Regions from separate parts of the Brucella pituitosa genome, predicted to be linked through region 1. Evidence: riboswitches for the same ligand, from Rfam matches in the RefSeq annotation. Region 1 holds a riboswitch; each other region holds the start of a gene.

Region 1 (5,875 bases):
TGCCGAAGCGGCGGGTGTTTTGACAATCGGACGACGCGAGGATTCCTCTACTTTCGATCCAATCAAGACCGCACAGAATATCGACAACTGGGTGTTCTCAAACGTTTATGATGTGTTGGTGCGGGTCGACAAGACAGGCACGAAACTCGAGCCTGGTCTTGCTGAAAGCTGGACGATTTCGGATGACGGTCTCACCTATACGTTCAAGCTGCGCGATGCTAAATTCTCGGATGGATCGCCGATCACGGCCGATGATGCCGCTTTTTCGCTTCTGCGTATTCGCGACAATCCAGCTTCGCTTTGGAGCGACTCTTATAAGGTCGTGGACACTGCCGAAGCTGCTGATCCGCATACGCTGGTCGTTAAACTCAAAACGCCTTCCGCGCCATTCCTGTCCACGCTCGCACTCCCTAATGTTTCGGTTCTTTCCAAGAAGGGACTGGAGGAGTTGGGTGAGGATGGCTACGCAGAAAAACCAGTGGCATCGGGTGCGTTTGTGGTGGACGAATGGCGTCGTGGTGACCGGGTTATTTTGAAAAAGAATCCGAATTTCTGGGAGGCGGATCGTGTTAAGCTCGACGGGGTAGAGTGGATCTCTGTTCCTGACGATAATACGCGTATGCTCAACGTGCAGGCCGGTCAGCTGGATGCCGCGATTTTTGTACCGTTCTCGCGCGTGGCAGAGCTGAAAAAAGACCCGAATTTGAAGGTTCTCGAAGATACCTCCACACGCGAAGATCATCTTCTGATCAATCATGAGCATGGTGCACTCGCGAAGAAGGAAGTCCGTCAGGCGCTGGACATGGCGATCGACAAGCAGTCGATTGTCGATACCGTGACATTCGGGATTGGTCAGGTTGCAAATTCCTACATACCGAAGGGCGCTCTGTATCATTACGCGGATAATCTCAAGCGTCCGTATGATCCGGAAAAAGCCAAGCAGATGCTGGCCGATGCTGGCGCATCGGACTTGTCGCTCAATTATATCGTCAATGCTGGCAACGAAACGGACGAACAGATCGCAGTTCTTCTACAACAACAGCTTCAGAAGGCAGGCGTTACCGTCAACCTCCAGAAAGTCGACCCCAGCCAGAGCTGGGATATGTTGATTGCTGGTGATTACGATATCTCCGTCATGTACTGGACCAATGACGTTCTGGACCCCGACCAGAAGACCACATTCGTTTTGGGTCACGATACCAATATGAATTATATGACCCGCTATAACAATGAGAAGGTAAAAGACCTCGTTGCAGCAGCGCGTCTGGAGCTTGATCCAAAGAAGCGTGAGGCCATGTATATCGATCTTCAGAAAATGGCGAAGGACGACGTCAACTGGATCGATCTCTATTACAGCCCTTATATCAATGTCACCGGCAAGAACATTGAGAACTTCTATCAGAACCCGCTTGGTCGTTTCTTCCTCGAAGATACTGTGAAGAACTAAATTTGTGAGGGTATGTCGAAAATATTGCGGCGGGCAAAGCCCGCCGTTTCTTATTGGTGTTATTTGCCGAAGCGATAATTCACCTCGAAAAACTCAAGTTCGAGATGGACAGCGCGGAGAAAAAAGTCTCGACATATTTCTGGCTGCGCTGGACCAACCCGATCCAGTTCGGATTTGAGGAAACTTACAAATTCCCGGAAAGAGGGATTGTCGTGTAGTGTGATCCATTCTGCATGGACGAAATTATTTGGAAGCGGCGAGGGCGCGCGCGATGCCCAATCAAGATAAAGACCTTCAGCAACGTTGAGAACTGAGAGTATTGCACCATAGGAGCGCGTGGTAGCAGATTCACGCATGATTGCTTTGAACCCGATGGTTGGTTCGGTATCGGGGATATTTGCGCGTGCCTCCTCACTCACATTGAGTGCTGCAAAAGCACGGAGGAAATAGGTGTTTTCTTCTCCGGATACCATTCCAGCAAAGCGGCCAAAGCGCAGCCGCGCCTCAAATGTATCGGCTGTGGCCATTGCCGCACCCAGCAAAGTGAGAAAACTGTCGAGAAAACGATGATCCTGAACCAGATAGGATACCATCGATATATCCGAAAGGGTGCCAGCACAGAGCTCTTTGACGAAAGAATGCTCAACGGCCTGCGTCCACAATGGCTCGCTTACTTGCTTCAGTGTTTGAGAGAAGTGTTCAGTCATAGTGCTACCTTTCTGCTGGTAGCGAGACCGCATACATTCTGCATTATACGGCCTCGCAATGAGGCCGGCAAAAGGCTGGCTTAAACTTCCCCATCCCTTCGCCGGCATGATCCGGATCAGGTTCGAAGGGTCACGGCGCTGCGCTTGCCAGCCGTATCTCAGCCCCTTGCGGGACTCCCCTTGGTGTCAAAAATCTTAATCGAGACTCTCGCCAATGTCGAGCCGTTGGGTAGTCGATGGTTTGGATATAGCCGAACTGAAATCATCGTATCAACGATGCGCTAGTCAGTTAGCTTTATTGGATTCCACAAGTTCAAGTTCTCTTCGTCTCAGCATCTCAAACATGGATGTAGTACGCAAATTTGTCTCGGGATCAATCTTGCCGCCCTTCTGCCAGATGCCATATTTTTCGCGGAAATAATCGATGACAAGGAGATCGGCCTCAATACGGTCATGCCCTTCCTGAACCAGATTAAGCAGTGCATCCACTCTGCTTCCTTCGCCTTCACGAAGGTGGCGTCGCTTTCCGGTATTCCAGATTGGAATGCCCACGCGTTCCAAATGTCCGGAAATCCATGGATCATCTACAGTCCACATCACGTCGGGAATATCGTAGAAGAGTTCATCGAACCATTCTGGGCGAACAAGCACACCAGCAAAACCGGAAATCTGATCGACATATCCCGGGGAGGTCAGGTTAGGCTTGATGGTAAAAAGACAGAGTATCCGTTTCACTCTGTATATAGAGTCTTTGTGTTTCCAACGGCTGCGTGGGAGCCTGTCGGATGGGCGGTAATCATCGGATATATCCGGGAATGTTTCGCCTACCTCAATAATACAAGTGTTCGGTTTCTTGGCCGCTTCGCTTTTAAAGCGTGCATGCCAGCCTCGATCATAAATCTTGTCGTCGTCGCAGAACAGAATATCAACATCCTGTCCCTTCAGGTCCTTGGCGGCGGGAAGGACTTTCGTCGCGGGGCCATAATCCTGATCACAATGGCAGATAGTTACGCCCTTCGGCACAACCGGCAGTGTTCCATCCCAATCGGGAAAGCGGCGGTATGTTTCCGGTATATAAAGCCTAATTTCGTGGGCTTTTAAATTCTGAGATAAAAGAGACTTTAGGGTTGGCTGTATCAGATGAAAACGCGAAGGTATCGATGATAAGCTTATGATAGTCGGTCTACTCAATTTCAATCCCTTTGAGCAATCTGGTCTGCTGAAACGTGCTTCCACGCGTTCTGATTGAATGCTTTGTTAGTATAATTTATCAAATAAAAAAATGTACAAACTAATGAATAGCTATGCACATATCATGCGCTTTGGCGGACGCGCAATAGCATAAATGTTATAGCTGCAAATCCGACAACGCAGGCCGCAAAAGCCGTGAGTGAAACATTGAACCAGTACATAATGTATAACTTTCGCAGCCTGAGTACAAAACTTAACTATTATACTCATGTTTAAATTGCAAGAGTTCTCATATGCATCGCAAACGTTTTGCACCGCCTTGGCAGGCGGTGCGTTTCATGCCGCGCGAACATAGCAAGCGAGGCGGCGTGTTGCGCTTCTTTCAACGAGCAATGGCGGGGTTTGATGGCATTCTGCAACTGCGATGGGGCATCGTGTGGAGAAGCTGCAGCCCTTCGGCGGATTGGCGGGACTTGGCAGATCGCCACGTAAAACGATGCGTTTGCGCTGACGCTGGGCCACAGGATCAGGCAGTGGAATGGCTGAGATCAGTGCTTCAGTGTAAGGATGTTCCGGCTGATTGAAGACTTCGGACGTTTTGCCCGTCTCTACGATCCGCCCCAGATACATGACGGCTACACGGTCAGCAAAATGTCTGACAACCGAGAGATCATGGCTGATGAATAGATATGACAGTCCGAACTGGCGTTGAAGGTCGAGAAGCAGGTTGAGTATCTGCGAGCGGATCGAAACATCGAGTGCTGAAACCGGCTCATCCAAAATCATCAGCTTGGGATTAAGTGCCAGCGCTCTGGCAATCACGATGCGCTGCCTTTGTCCGCCTGAAAATGCACCTGGCTTTCTGAGCGCGTGTTCAGGATGCAAGCCCACGAGCTTGAGTAGTTCTGCAACGCGGGCACGCCGTTCGGATGCTGTGCCTATATTGTGTATAGCCAGTGGCTCGGCAATGCTCTCGCCAATCGTCAATTTCGGATTAAGTGCCGATGCAGGATCCTGAAACACGATCTGAATATCACGTGAAAGCCCGCGTATTGTTTCAGACAGACCATGCGTGACTGGTTTCCCATCAAAGCTGATATTGCCGGATGTCGCTCTGGTCATGCCAAGGATAGCTGTGCCGAGCGTGGATTTACCGCAACCAGACTCACCGACCAGAGCCACGCTTTCTCCACGGCCAATCTCAAGATCGACGCCATCAACGGCTTTCACAAAGTTGACGGCACGGCCCAGCAGACCGCCGCGAATGGGATAATGAACTTTAAGATTTTCAACGGACAGCAACATGTCACTCATACCAGCGCTCCCACTTGTTGCGAGCGCCAGCAGGCCGCTGCGCCAACATCCATGCGCGCTGAAAGCGGCGGTACATGCGTCCTGCATTGATCTTCCGAGATCGGGCAGCGTGGTGCGAAACGGCAACCATTAGGCCATGAGCCGATATCAGGCACAATGCCTTCAATCGTCGGAAGATGGGTTTTCGGTTCGCCTTCGAGACGTGGAATGGTTGAGAGCAGCAGCTTTGTGTAAGGATGCTCCTGCCGGGAGAAAATCGCATCGACGGGCGCCTGTTCGATGACGCGGCCTGCATACATCACAGCCACACGATCGGCCATATCGGCGACAACGCCCATGTCGTGCGTGATGAGCAGGATTGCTGTTCCCGTCTCGTCGCGCAGCTTTTTCATGAGGTCGAGTATCTGCGCCTGAATGGTCACGTCGAGAGCTGTCGTAGGCTCGTCCGCGATCAGAAGGCGAGGACGGCAGATCAGGGCCATGGCAATCATAGCGCGCTGGCACATGCCGCCTGACAGTTCGAAAGGATATTGTCCGAAGCGAATTTCAGGTTCTGGAATTCCCACTTCTTCGAGCATGGCAATGGCTGCGTGGCGCGCTTTCTTGCCACTCAGATCGCGGTGTACGACAAGGCTTTCTTCGATCTGCCGGCCAATTTTCATCAGTGGATTGAGCGATGCGACCGGCTCCTGAAAGATCATTGCGAGGTCATTGCCGCGCAAGTCGCGTTTGGTCTTTTCAGGCGCACTGACAAGATCCTGCTCGCCGAATAGAATGCGTCCAGATGCTATGTTTGCTACCTTAGGCAATAGTCCCATGACGGAGAAGGCCGTCAGCGATTTTCCGCAGCCGGACTCGCCCACAACAGACAGGATTTCGCTTTCATTGACTTGAAAGCTCACCCCATCCACTACCGGTTGTCCTGCAATATGAACGACAAGCTCATCGACTGTAAGCACAGGGTTTGTCATTCTGCCTCCGTGCGTACCGCTGCCCATGGATGATAGGGATGAGCCATGCCGATATTCTGGCCGTCTTCGCGCATCACGATGGAAGGAATGGAGAAGTTCACCGGATAGAGTGTGTCGGCAATAATTTCGACCGGAAATTCTTCACTTAAACGCGCTGGCACATCGGGCTGCGCGCGTTCACTAACGCGAAGCTTTACGCCGCTTGCATCGATACGCGGTGCATGAAATGCCTCTTCTGGCGAAAG
Region 2 (5,875 bases), on a different replicon from region 1:
GCAAGAATGAGCCGGACCGCCAGTGGCATGTTGAAAAACACATGCGCAATAAGAATGCCGGTGATGCCGTAAATATCGGGCGAGACCGGGTAGCCAGCCGATTGCGAAAGCTGCGCAATGAAACCATTGCGACCATAAATGCTGGTGATGCCAAGCACAGTCACAAGGGCGGGCAGCGCCAGCGGCAGAGCAAAGAGACGCAGAATGAAGCTGCGTCCCGGAAAGCTCGCTTCCGAGTAAAGCGCGCGCGCCACAGGAATTGCGAACAGCACGGATAGAAGGCTTGATGCTGCCGCTTGCAGGATCGTGAAACGGGCTACCCGCAGTAGGTAGCTATCGAAATAGACGTCAGTGCTGAAGCCACTGGCTTCCATCGCCAGAGCCAGCAGCGAGCCGCCGACCAGAACCGCCAGAAAGCCAAGCGCCAGTATGCCTGCGAGTGGTTTGATCGCAGGCATTTGTCTTGGATGGCCGATGGTCAGCGGTTTGCTCATTTGCTGGAGGCTGCAAGCCATTCATCAACCCAAGCTTTGCGGTTTTTCGCAACTTCATCGGCTGGGATCAGAAGTGTTTTTTCAGGCTTTGGCAGCTTGTCGAAAGCCGGAGCAAGTGGCTGTGAAGTCTTGCCTGCCGGATACATCCAGTTGGTTTCAGGGATCACATCCTGAAAACCGGGACCAGTCATGAAGGTAAGAAACTTCTGAGCCAGTGGGTTTTTCGCACCGGTTGTGGTCTGTGCAGCAAGTTCAATCTGAAGGTAATTGCCTTCCGGATAGGCCAGTGCCTTGTAGCGCTCGGTGTTTTCCGCAATCATGTGATAGGCAGGCGACGTTGTGTAAGAGAGCACCATCGGCGCTTCGCCCTTGGTGAAGAGACCATAGGCTTCCGACCAGCCCGGTGTAACCGTCAGGATGCGCTTTTGCAGTTTTTCCCAGGCTTCACCCGCCTGATCGCCATAGACCGATTTGATCCACAGCAGAATGCCAAGGCCGGGTGTTGATGTCCGCGGGTCCTGAATGACGATTTTCTGTGACGGATCACCTTCGATCAGTTCTTTCAGGCTTTGCGGCGGGTTGGGCAGTTTTTCGGAATCATAGACGATAGCGAAGTAGCCATAATCATAAGGCACGAAAGCATCGTCCTTGAAGTCACCCGGCACTTTGACATTGGACAGATCAATGCCACTTGGCGCGAAATAGCCGGTGGCATGTGCTTCTGTTGTCAGGTTCGTGTCGAGACCGAGCACGATGTCGGCTTTTGTATTACCGCCTTCGAGCTTCAGACGGTTGAGAAGGGCGACACCGTCAGCTGATGCAATCCATTCCAGTTCGCAATCGCATTCCTTCTCAAAATTTTCCTTCACCTTGGGACCTGGACCCCATTCGGAAACGAAACTGTCATAGGTGTAAATGGTGAGCTTATCTTTTGCCTGAGCGTGAGGCGCAAAGGCGAAAGCCGCAGAGAGCGATAAGGTGAGCAGAGATAAAAGCCGCATAACGGCAAGTCCTTTCTTTTATTTAAAGGATTGAGCGCCGTTATCGATAAATCGGGCAGCATCTAATCCCTCCGCCGGTACAAGCCGGATCAGGTTCAGCGGGTTAGCCGGAGTGCGGCTTCTCAGCCATTCAATGGTTGAATGGCACCCCGTTAGAGCGAGGTCGACAATAGTGCCTTGCAAACAGAAGGGCAAGAGATGGCGATGATCAAGATGCAGGCTTTCGAGGACAAATGCCACGTGTTATGAGCGACTTATGAGCACATTTGTTATTCTTCTCGGCGGCGATCTCGTCGTCACTGAACGTTTGAAACGGCAGATAGCTGGTGCACGGGTTCTTGCCGCGGACGGCGGTATGCGCCATGCGGAAGCCCTTGGTGTTGAGCCTGAGCTTTGGTTGGGAGACTTCGATTCGACCTCGGGAGCATTGAAAGAAAAATATGCGCATGTGCCGCAAAGAGCCTTCCCCGCTGCCAAGGATATGACGGACGGTGAACTTGCACTTGAGGAAGCCTTTGAACGCGGAGCGAAGAAGGTCATTCTCTGTGGTGCATTTGGTGGCTCGCGCACGGATCACACGCTTCTGCATCTGACGATGGCGACGGCGCAGGTGGCAAAAGGCAGAGACATTCTTCTGTCGAGCGGGGTTGAGGAAGCATGGCCATTGGTTGCGGGAGACCATGTTTATGATTTCCCGGATGGCACGTCATTTAGTGTTGTGAATTTCTGCACCGTTGAAGGGTTTTCAATCACAAATGCCGAGTGGCCGTTAGACAATGTGACCTTGCCGTTCGGGTCGTCATGGACGGTATCCAATATTGTACGTGGAACTCTTTGTGTTTCCGCACGTTCAGGCCTTGCGATACTTGTAGCGAACTTGAGTGAGGAGGCTCATTTTCAGGGCAGCTGCTAACCTTAAAAATTGAAACTGCTTGACGCTGACAGTCGAAACGTATTGTAAATGGATCAAGCGGGTATGATCTGCTTTACGCCGAAATTGGGGACGCAAAGTCGGTGTTGGTGTAACTCTAGTAGGAGATTGTTTCATGAAATCACGTCTTTCCATGATTGCAATCGTCGGTGCGCTTGCGTTCTCAACGGCAGCATGCACGACGGCTGAACAGCGTACCGCTGGTTATGGTGTTGGTGGTGCTGCTCTTGGTGCGCTCGCTGGTGGCGCAATTGGTGGTAACGGTCGCGGTGCTCTGACCGGCGCTGCCATTGGTGCTGTCGGTGGTACGCTTCTCGGTGCTGCGACAACCCGTAACAATGTTCAGTATTGCCGTTACCGCGATAATTACGGCCGCGTTTACGAAGCGCCTTGTAACTAAGACGCTATCGACCGTTTAGCGGTATCAAAGTTTAAAGAACAGGCCGGGGAAACCCGGCCTGTTCGTTTTTTGACGGTTCCATTTGACAGAATGACTTTTGTCCCCGACAAGCAGGGCGGAATTTTCAACCGCTTTTTTCAAAGAGAACCATGGCACCTCCGCTTCTTCGCCTCGACCAGATCAAGCTTACCTTTGGCGGAACACCGCTTCTGGAGGAAGCTGCCCTTTCTGTGAGTGAGGGCGACCGCATTGCGCTGGTCGGCCGAAACGGTTCAGGCAAGTCTACTTTGCTGAAAATCGCGGCCAGCATGGTCGAGCCGACCTCGGGCGAAGTCTTCAAGCATCCAGGCGCGACGGTTCGTTATCTGCCGCAGGTGCCGGACCTTGATGGGTTTGCCAATGTGCGCGCTTATGTTGAAGCTGGTCTTGGACCGGCGGACGATCCGCATCGTGTAACCTACCTTCTTGAGCATCTGGGGCTGACCGGCGAAGAAAAGCCGGATCATCTGTCTGGTGGTGAAGCGCGCCGTGCGGCTCTTGCACGCGTGATCGCGCCACAGCCTGACGTGCTGTTGCTTGATGAACCGACGAACCATCTCGATCTTAACACCATCGAATGGCTGGAAGACGAGCTGCGTCAGATTCGTTCGGCCATCGTGCTGATCTCGCATGACCGCCGTTTTCTCGAAAATGTCAGCCGTTCGACGGTGTGGCTTGATCGCGGTATTACGCGTCGTATCGATCAGGGCTTTGGGCATTTTGAAGAATGGCGCGACAAGGTTCTTGAAGAAGAAGAGCGCGATCATCACAAGCTTGGCCGTCAGATTGCGCGCGAAGAGCATTGGCTGCGCTATGGCGTAACAGCACGTCGCAAGCGCAATATGCGCCGTCTTGGCGAGTTGCACTCGATGCGCTCGGAGTTTCGTAATCATCGCAAGGCGCAAGGCACTGCTGTTCTTGCAGCAAGCGATTCCAAGGAATCCGGCAAGCTTGTCATTGAAGCGAAAAAGCTCAACAAAGCTTATGATGAGCGCGTACTGGTCCGAGATTTTTCGACTCGTGTTCAACGCGGTGACCGGATCGGGCTTGTTGGTCCTAACGGGGCAGGCAAGACCACACTTTTGTCAATGCTTACTGGCAAGCTTCAGCCCGATTCAGGCACTTTGCGCCTTGGTGTCAATCTCGAAATGGCCGAGCTTGATCAGAAGCGTGAAAGCCTCAATCTGGATGATACGCTGGCGCATTATCTGACCGATGGTCGCGGCGAAAGCCTCATCGTCAATGGTGAGCAGCGCCATGTCGTTTCTTACATGAAGGACTTTCTTTTCCAGCCTGAACAGATACGCACGCCGATCCGAGAACTGTCAGGTGGTGAAAGAGCGCGTCTCATGCTGGCGCGTGTTCTGGCAAGACCGGCCAATCTGCTGATCCTTGATGAGCCGACCAACGATCTTGATATGGAAACGCTCGATCTTTTGCAGGAACTGGTTGCAGGCTTTCCGGGCACAGTCATTCTCGTCAGCCATGATCGTGATTTTCTTGATCGTACCGTGACCTCTGTGATTGCGCCAGAAGGTGATGGTAACTGGCTCGAATATGCCGGCGGCTATGCCGATATGATGGCTCAACGCAAAGAGCAGGCCTTGGCACGACGCAATGTGAAGGCAGCTGCCGCACGCGCCGACGACAAGGCTGACGACAAGGCTGGCGACAAGGGCAATGAGGCTGTGCAGCCCAAGCGCGAGGAAAAGCGCAAGCTTTCCTACAAGCAGAAATTTGCACTTGAAAGTCTGCCCGGCAAAATGGATGTGCTGGCTAAGGAAATCACTGTGCTGGAAGGGAAGCTGGCCGATCCGCAGCTTTACGCCAAAGACCCGACGCTTTTTGCCAAGACCGCCGATCTTCTCGAAAAAAAGCGTTCTGAACATTCAGCCATGGAAGAAGAATGGCTGGAACTTGAAATGTTGAGAGAAGAGATCGAGGGATAATTTCTTATCCCTCGACGACAGATCCTAGGCACTTGCCTTGTTGAGCAGCGCGATAGCTTCTGCATCCAGTTTGATCTGTGTTGCATCGATCAGTTCACCAAGCTGAGCAGAACGCGTTGCGCTGGCTATGGGGGCCGTGATCGCCGGATGAGCGATCAGCCAGGCAATCGCAATCTGTGCAGGGGTGGCATCATTTGCGCGGGCCACCTGGTCGAGCGCCGCAATGATACGCGACCCACGATCGGTGAGGTATTTTTCGACGGCCGCGCCGCGCGCACTCTGTCCAAGATCATCCTTTGAACGGTATTTACCCGTCAGGAAGCCGGATGCGAGCGAGTAATAGGGAATGACGCCCAGCTCATTATCGCGGCAGATGGCTTCAAGCCCGCTTTCAAAATCAGAACGATCATAGAGATTGTAAAGCGGCTGCAACGTTTCATAGCGTGGCAGATTGTGTTTGCTCGACGTATCAAGCGCCTCAGCAAGACGTTGCGGCGTGAGGTTGGATGCGCCGATAGCGCGCACCTTGCCCGCTGCGATGAGCTCTTTATAGGTTCCCAGTACATCCTCGAAGGGTGTTTCCGGATCATCCCAGTGGGACTGATAAAGATCGATATAGTCGGTTTGCAGCCGCTTGAGGGAGGCGTCGACGGCTTTGCGGATATAGCTGGGAGAAAGGCCTTTTTCGTCCGGCCCCATTTCTGAGCCGACCTTGGTAGCGATAACGACTTTATGGCGCAGGCCGCGGGATTTCAGCCAGTTTCCGATAATGGTTTCGGATTCTCCGCCAACATTGCCGGTCGCCCATGCGGAATAGACATCCGCTGTGTCGATGAAATTAAGTCCTGCGTCGACAAAACGGTCGAGAAGCGAAAATGACGTTGCTTCGTCGACCGTCCATCCAAATACGTTGCCGCCAAAACAAAGCGGCGAAACCTCGAGTTCAGTACGTCCGAGCTTTCTAAACTCCATGGACCCTATCCCCTTCCTGAGCATACGGTTCCTCACGGACCCGCAGGGTTACGATTTCAGGAAGAGAGTTGGGCCCTTAAAGTCAGCCC
Region 3 (5,875 bases), on a different replicon from region 1:
GGAAATGCGCGCGCATGGTTTTAAGCGCATAAGGATTGTTGAGGCCGCGACCTGAACCAATCGGTGCGCCCCATGGCATCAACACCTTGCAGCCTGCTTCGAGCAGCTTTTCCGCAACTACAAGATCGTCATTCATATAGGGAAAGACCTCAAAGCCTTCATCGCAGAGAATTCGTGCTGCTTCGACCAGCCCGAAAGGATCGGGCTGCAACGTGTCGTGATCGCCGATGACTTCAAGCTTGATCCAGTTGGTGCCGAAAACGTCACGCGCCATTTTTGCCGTGGTCACAGCTTCGCGTGCGGTATGGCACCCGGCAGTATTGGGCAAAACCGAAACACCCAAATCTTTGATGAGCGTCCAGAAATCCTGACCCGCACGCATGTTGCCGCTCTCGCGCCGAAGCGAAACCGTCACGATTTCAGTCTTTGACGAGCGAACGCTGTCAGCAAGAATAGAGGGGGATGGATATTGTGCCGTTCCCAATAGCAGGCGGCTTTCAAATGTTTTTCCGTAAAATTCCAGCATCCTAGCCTCCCTGCATGGGTGCGAGCACTTCGATGCGGTCGCCTTCACCGATCAGGGTGGCTTCGCGTTCGTCGCCTGGGATGAATTCGCCATTGAGCGCGGTTGCCACCACCGCTTCATCAAGTTCGATTTCTGCAAGCAGGGCTGAAAGATTGGTGCTCGTGGTTTCAAAGACCGCGCCGTTTAAAACGATGGTCATGCCAGTTCCTCTAAAAATTCAGGCCTATGTTCGGCTTCAGTTGCAGCCGCAACCGCCATGCGTGCGACCGCAGGCGAGAGCAGAAAGCCGTGCCGATAAAGCCCATTGACATAGATGGTTTGGCCACGTTTGCGCACACGCGGCAGATTGTTGGGGAAGGCCGGGCGGGCATCGACACCGGTTTCCAGAATTTCCGCCTCGCCAAATGCCGGATGCAGCGCATAGGCGGCGCTCAGCATTTCCAGCGTCGAGCGGATGCTGATGCCGCCCCGCTCATCGCTTTCGATCATGGTTGCGCCGATCATGTGGATGCCGTCGCCACGCGGCACGATATAAAGCGGAATGCGTGGATGCAGTAGGCGCACAGGGCGCGAAAGATTGATGTCGCGGGAGCGAACAATAAGCATTTCGCCCTTCACGCCGCGCAGATCCTGCAACTGATCACGCGCCGCAAGACCACGCGCATCGACGGTGATATCGGTGTCGATCTTTACGTCTTTCGCATCCTGTCCCATATGAAATACCACGCCTTTTTTCTGAAGATTCTCGGCAAGTTCAATCAGCGTGTTGCGTGGGTTGAGGTGGCCTTCTTCAGCAAAGAAGAGCCCCTGCCGGAAACGGCCTGCGAGGTCCGGTTCCAGCGCCTCGATCTGTTCCTGATCAATGGTATCAAAGGCCTCCGTCCGACGGGCAAAGCGGCGAAGTTCGGTTGCATCGCGTGTGTGGGATATGACGAGCGTTCCCTTGCGGTGGACGGTTGAAACATGCCGTTCCCACCAGTCAATTGCTTGCTTCCCAAGCCGCACGACTGGTTCTTCCGCACTTTCGCCTTCGCACCATGGGGCGAGCATTCCACCGGCAAACCAGGAGCAGCTGTCGGAACCGATCTCAGTGCTTTTGGCAATGATAGTGACTGCATGTCCCTGATCGCTGAATTCTGTAGCGCAGGCAAGGCCAGCAACACCTGCGCCAATGATGGAGACACGCATCAGACTGTCTCCCACAAATTATGGAAGTGATGCACAGGACCATGCCCGCTGCCGACTTTAAGCTTGTCTGCGTTCTGGATCGCCCCTTGCAGATAGGCGTGGGCCTCGCGGAGTGCTTGCTCAAGAGGGAGATACTTACCAAGTCCGGCTGTAATTGCGGAAGATAGTGTACAACCCGTTCCATGCGTGTTTTGCGTGTAGATGCGCGGTGCTTCAAGCCGGATCGTTGGCTGGTCACTGCGGATCAAAAGGTCCGTACAGATTGCGCCTTCCGCATGTCCGCCTTTCATCAAGACGGCTTTGGCGCCAAGCTTTAGCAAAGCACGGCCCTGTTCCTCTGCCTCGTCTTCATTGCTTGCCATTGGTCCATCGAGAAGGCAGGCAGCTTCCGGTCTGTTGGGGGTTAAAATGGCTGCAAGCGGGATCAGCTTTTCGCGCAGGATCGAAATAGCATCTTCACTCAACAAGCGATCACCTGATTTGGCGATCATCACCGGATCAAGAACGATAGGGCCGGAAAAATGCTCGAGGCCTCGCGCAATTGCCTGAATGGTCCGGGGAACCGAGACCATGCCAATCTTGACCGCAGCGACATTGAGATCGCTGAAAACCGCATCGATTTGTCCGGCGACAATTTCCGGTGGCACATCATGCACCGCTGTTACAGCACGTGTATTCTGCACCGTGACGGCGGCAATGACGCTGGCGCCATAGACGCCGAGTGCCGAGAATGTTTTCAGATCGGCCTGAATGCCCGCGCCTCCGCTGCTGTCAGAGCCCGCAATAGTCACGCATATGGGCACGGATGCCGCACTGCTGTTTGGTGTAGTTCGGGAGAAACTGTTTTTTTGGTCCATCATGACGTCTCTCATTCCGAACGGAAAAATGAGACGTCATGAACCTGTTTGGAGCTTGAACTCCGATGAGGGAACTCCCTCGGTCGCGACGCGTCAAACTCCGTTCCCTACGCAGGTATTACCCGGATCAGGTTCAATGGGTTAACGCGATCAGCGTCTCTCAGCCTTTTGTGTCGCAATATCGGACGGAAAACCGCTAAGCACTTTTCCTGATATTGCTTCGAAGGCACCCCAACGAATTTTGCGCTTTAAGGCATAGGCCGGAACGGCAGGCCGGTCAAGAGACAGAGCAAAGCTCTCAAAAATTCAAAATCACAGGTGCTAATTTAGCGATTCCTATAATTTGTATATAATTTGTTAAAATTATACGCAGTAAGCTATCCACGGGATTGTTTCGTCCTGCTACAGACAGTTTGGTCTGATTCTCCAGACACGAGAACAGAGAACATCCAGTCAGGATTAGTCTGATGAGGGGACAATGATGAGGAAGCGGGAAGCCGGTCAGGCTCGCTCGGATGGTGCCATGACGCGCACCTCCGAAGAAGATTTCCGCGTTCTTTTTACAACCCATCCGACGCCGATGTGGGTCTATGATCCTGAAACGCTGCATTTCATTGTCATGAATGAAGCGGCCCATGGGCTCTATGGTTATTCCGTTGACGAAATACCCGGCATGACGGTGCTGGACATCCGCCCACAGACCGAACGTGACAGAATGTTTGCCGCAGTGCGCGACAGGAGTGATCTGGAACGCCCCGAGCGCTGGCAGCATTTGAAAGCCAACGGCCAGACCATCGATGTTCTGACTTACGGGCGTCAGGTTATTTTTGATGGAAAGCAGGCGATCCTGGCAATTGTGCAGGATATTACCGAGCTGGAAGAAGCTAACCGGCAGGCAAATCATGTGCAGTCCCTGCTCGACAGTCTCATCAATAATTTGCCGCTTGGCGTGTTCGTCAAGGACATGAAGGATCAGGGGCGTTACCTCCTCTACAATCAGGCGGCGTCCAGCATCAGCGGGCACGATATTGATCGAGTTATCGGTTCGATTGACGCAGAAATCTTTCCGATTGAGGAAGCAAAGCTTCTGACCCAGCAGGATCGTCGGGCCATGCGCCGCGGCAATGTATTGACGGTTGAACGCGATATCCGTTGCGCGGATGGTAAGCCGCGCCGGATGCGGATTATAAAACGCTCGATCCCTCCGATAGAGGGCGATCAGCCGCGTTATCTCATTGGATTGATAGAGGATACAACAGAGCAGCGGCAGATTGAGGAACGCATGGCCCATGTTGCCATGCATGACAGTCTGACGGATTTGCCTAACCGTGCCTATTTCTCGCAGCATATGGCCGGGGTGTTGAAAAAGAGAGACCGCGCTCCTGCATTCGCGCTGTTTTATCTCGACATTGATCATTTCAAGACCATCAACGACAGCAGAGGTCACCAGATTGGCGATCTGCTTCTCCAACAGGTTGCGGTTCGTCTCAAGAATATCATCAGTGATCAGTTTATCGCGCGGCTTGGAGGCGATGAATTCGCCATCATTTATCACTGCGATACGGTTGAACAGATTGCCATGTTTGCCGACCGTCTCCTTTCGGCATTTCAGGATCCATTCGATCTGGGCGATATCTCGGAATTTGTGACATGTAGCATCGGTATTGCGCAGGCGCCTATGCATGGTGACGATCCCGATGTGTTGATGCGGAATGTCGATCTTGCACTTTATGCGGCCAAGGCAGATGGCAGACGGACCTTCTGCTTTTATCAGCATTCCCTGCGCCTTGCCGTTGAGAAACGTCATGCCATGACGACCGACTTGCGGCTGGCTTTGGCAGCGCAGCAGTTCGAGTTGCATTATCAGCCGATATTCAATCTTGAAACCGGACGTATATCCGGTTTTGAAGCCTTGCTACGTTGGTATCATCCCGTATTGGGCATGGTCTCCCCGGTTGAATTTATTCCGATTGCCGAAGAGGCAGGACTAATCGGCCCCATCGGTGATTGGGTTCTTGGCGAGGCATGTCGGGAGGCAGCTTCATGGCCCGACGACATCAAGGTCTCGGTCAATCTTTCTCCGGTCCAGTTCAATCAATGCACGCTGCTTGATTCCGTGAAGGACGCATTGCTTACAGCGCGGCTTTCACCGGATCGTCTCGAGCTGGAAATTACGGAATCGGTCTTTCTGCAAAACAGCAAGCACAATACTGAGCTGCTGTTCGAGTTACGCCGATTGGGTGTACGCATTGCCATGGATGATTTTGGCACCGGTTATTCATCTCTGAGCTATCTGCGTTCTTTTCCTTTTGACAAGATCAAGGTTGACCGGAGCTTCGTTTCCGGCATTGAAATTGATAGCCGTGATCTGGCGATTATTCAGGCTGTCGCAACGCTTGGAGCGGGCTTCAAGATTGTCACAACCGCCGAAGGGGTTGAAACAACACAACAGCTTGAATGTCTGCGTAAACAGAATTTCGGTGAAGTGCAGGGCTTCCTCATGGGACGCCCGATGCCTGCAGCCGACGTGCTGGAATTCATCCAGACCCGTTGCGGATCGATCCTCGCGACGATGCAGCCACAGAACGAAATGGCAGTCTGAAAATCATTCCATATTAAGGCTTGACCTTCCAACGGTGGGAAGGGTTATTTATTGTGCAACTCGTAATATCGCTCCTCACAACAGGGGCTGAAAGGGATTGCCATGAACAAGCCAGTCAAACCCGAAAACACAAGTTTTGCCATTCCCGTTGAGGGCATGAGCTGCGCGTCCTGTGTGTCTTCCATTGAGAAAGCCGTTGCGAAAGTGCCGGGCGTTGAAAAGGTTCTGGTCAATCTTGCGACCGAACGCGCTGATGTAACCTTTAAAGCAGCCCCCGATATGCCTGCGGTCATCGATGCCATCCGCAAGGCCGGTTACGACGTACCATCCAGGAGCGCCGATCTCGCTATCGAAGGCATGACCTGTGCGTCCTGTGTCAGCAAAGTTGAAAAGGCATTGAACGCCGTTCCGGGTGTTACCCGCGCCAGTGTCAATCTTGCGACCGAGCGTGCACATGTAGAGCTTGCGGGTCAGGTGCCACTCAGCGACCTTATCAAGGCTGTCAAAACTGCAGGCTATGAGGCTCGTTCGCTTGATGAAGTGCGCAGCGATGCGAAGCAGGAAACGCAATCTGACAAGCGCGATGCCGAAGCGCTCGAGCTGAAGAAGAACGTGATCCTTGCCGCAGTTCTGACGCTGCCGGTTTTCATTCTTGAAATGGGATCGCATATCGTTCCCGCTATGCACATGTTCGTCATGAAC

What was found. Region 1 has a riboswitch for thiamine pyrophosphate ahead of ACSME1_RS11620 (TenA family protein). Riboswitches for the same ligand answer to the same signal wherever they lie in the genome.
Region 2: linked by a shared signal. The riboswitch ahead of thiB (thiamine ABC transporter substrate binding subunit) and the one ahead of ACSME1_RS11620 (TenA family protein) in region 1 are both predicted to bind thiamine pyrophosphate.
Region 3: linked by a shared signal. The riboswitch ahead of thiD (bifunctional hydroxymethylpyrimidine kinase/phosphomethylpyrimidine kinase) and the one ahead of ACSME1_RS11620 (TenA family protein) in region 1 are both predicted to bind thiamine pyrophosphate.

Annotation. Positions count from the first base shown of each region.
Region 1 is NZ_OZ264093.1:61,505-67,379, reverse strand. It holds gene ACSME1_RS11625 (ABC transporter substrate-binding protein) at 1-1,447, shown strand, start outside; gene ACSME1_RS11620 (TenA family protein) at 1,507-2,154, opposite strand; TPP riboswitch at 2,231-2,345, opposite strand; gene ACSME1_RS11615 (hypothetical protein) at 2,440-3,345, opposite strand; gene ACSME1_RS11610 (ABC transporter ATP-binding protein) at 3,682-4,659, opposite strand; gene ACSME1_RS11605 (ABC transporter ATP-binding protein) at 4,656-5,630, opposite strand; gene ACSME1_RS11600 (gamma-glutamyltransferase family protein) at 5,627-5,875, opposite strand, start outside.
Region 2 is NZ_OZ264092.1:1,046,093-1,051,967, reverse strand. It holds gene thiP (thiamine/thiamine pyrophosphate ABC transporter permease ThiP) at 1-515, opposite strand, end outside; gene thiB (thiamine ABC transporter substrate binding subunit) at 491-1,495, opposite strand; TPP riboswitch at 1,545-1,657, opposite strand; gene ACSME1_RS05105 (thiamine diphosphokinase) at 1,752-2,408, shown strand; gene ACSME1_RS05100 (glycine zipper domain-containing protein) at 2,542-2,826, shown strand; gene ACSME1_RS05095 (ABC-F family ATP-binding cassette domain-containing protein) at 2,976-4,814, shown strand; gene ACSME1_RS05090 (aldo/keto reductase) at 4,839-5,786, opposite strand; gene ACSME1_RS05085 (DUF2312 domain-containing protein) at 5,869-5,875, opposite strand, start outside.
Region 3 is NZ_OZ264092.1:1,742,984-1,748,858, forward strand. It holds gene ACSME1_RS08350 (thiazole synthase) at 1-526, opposite strand, end outside; gene thiS (sulfur carrier protein ThiS) at 528-725, opposite strand; gene thiO (glycine oxidase ThiO) at 722-1,714, opposite strand; gene thiD (bifunctional hydroxymethylpyrimidine kinase/phosphomethylpyrimidine kinase) at 1,714-2,571, opposite strand; TPP riboswitch at 2,659-2,815, opposite strand; gene ACSME1_RS08370 (putative bifunctional diguanylate cyclase/phosphodiesterase) at 3,053-5,173, shown strand; gene ACSME1_RS08375 (heavy metal translocating P-type ATPase) at 5,276-5,875, shown strand, end outside.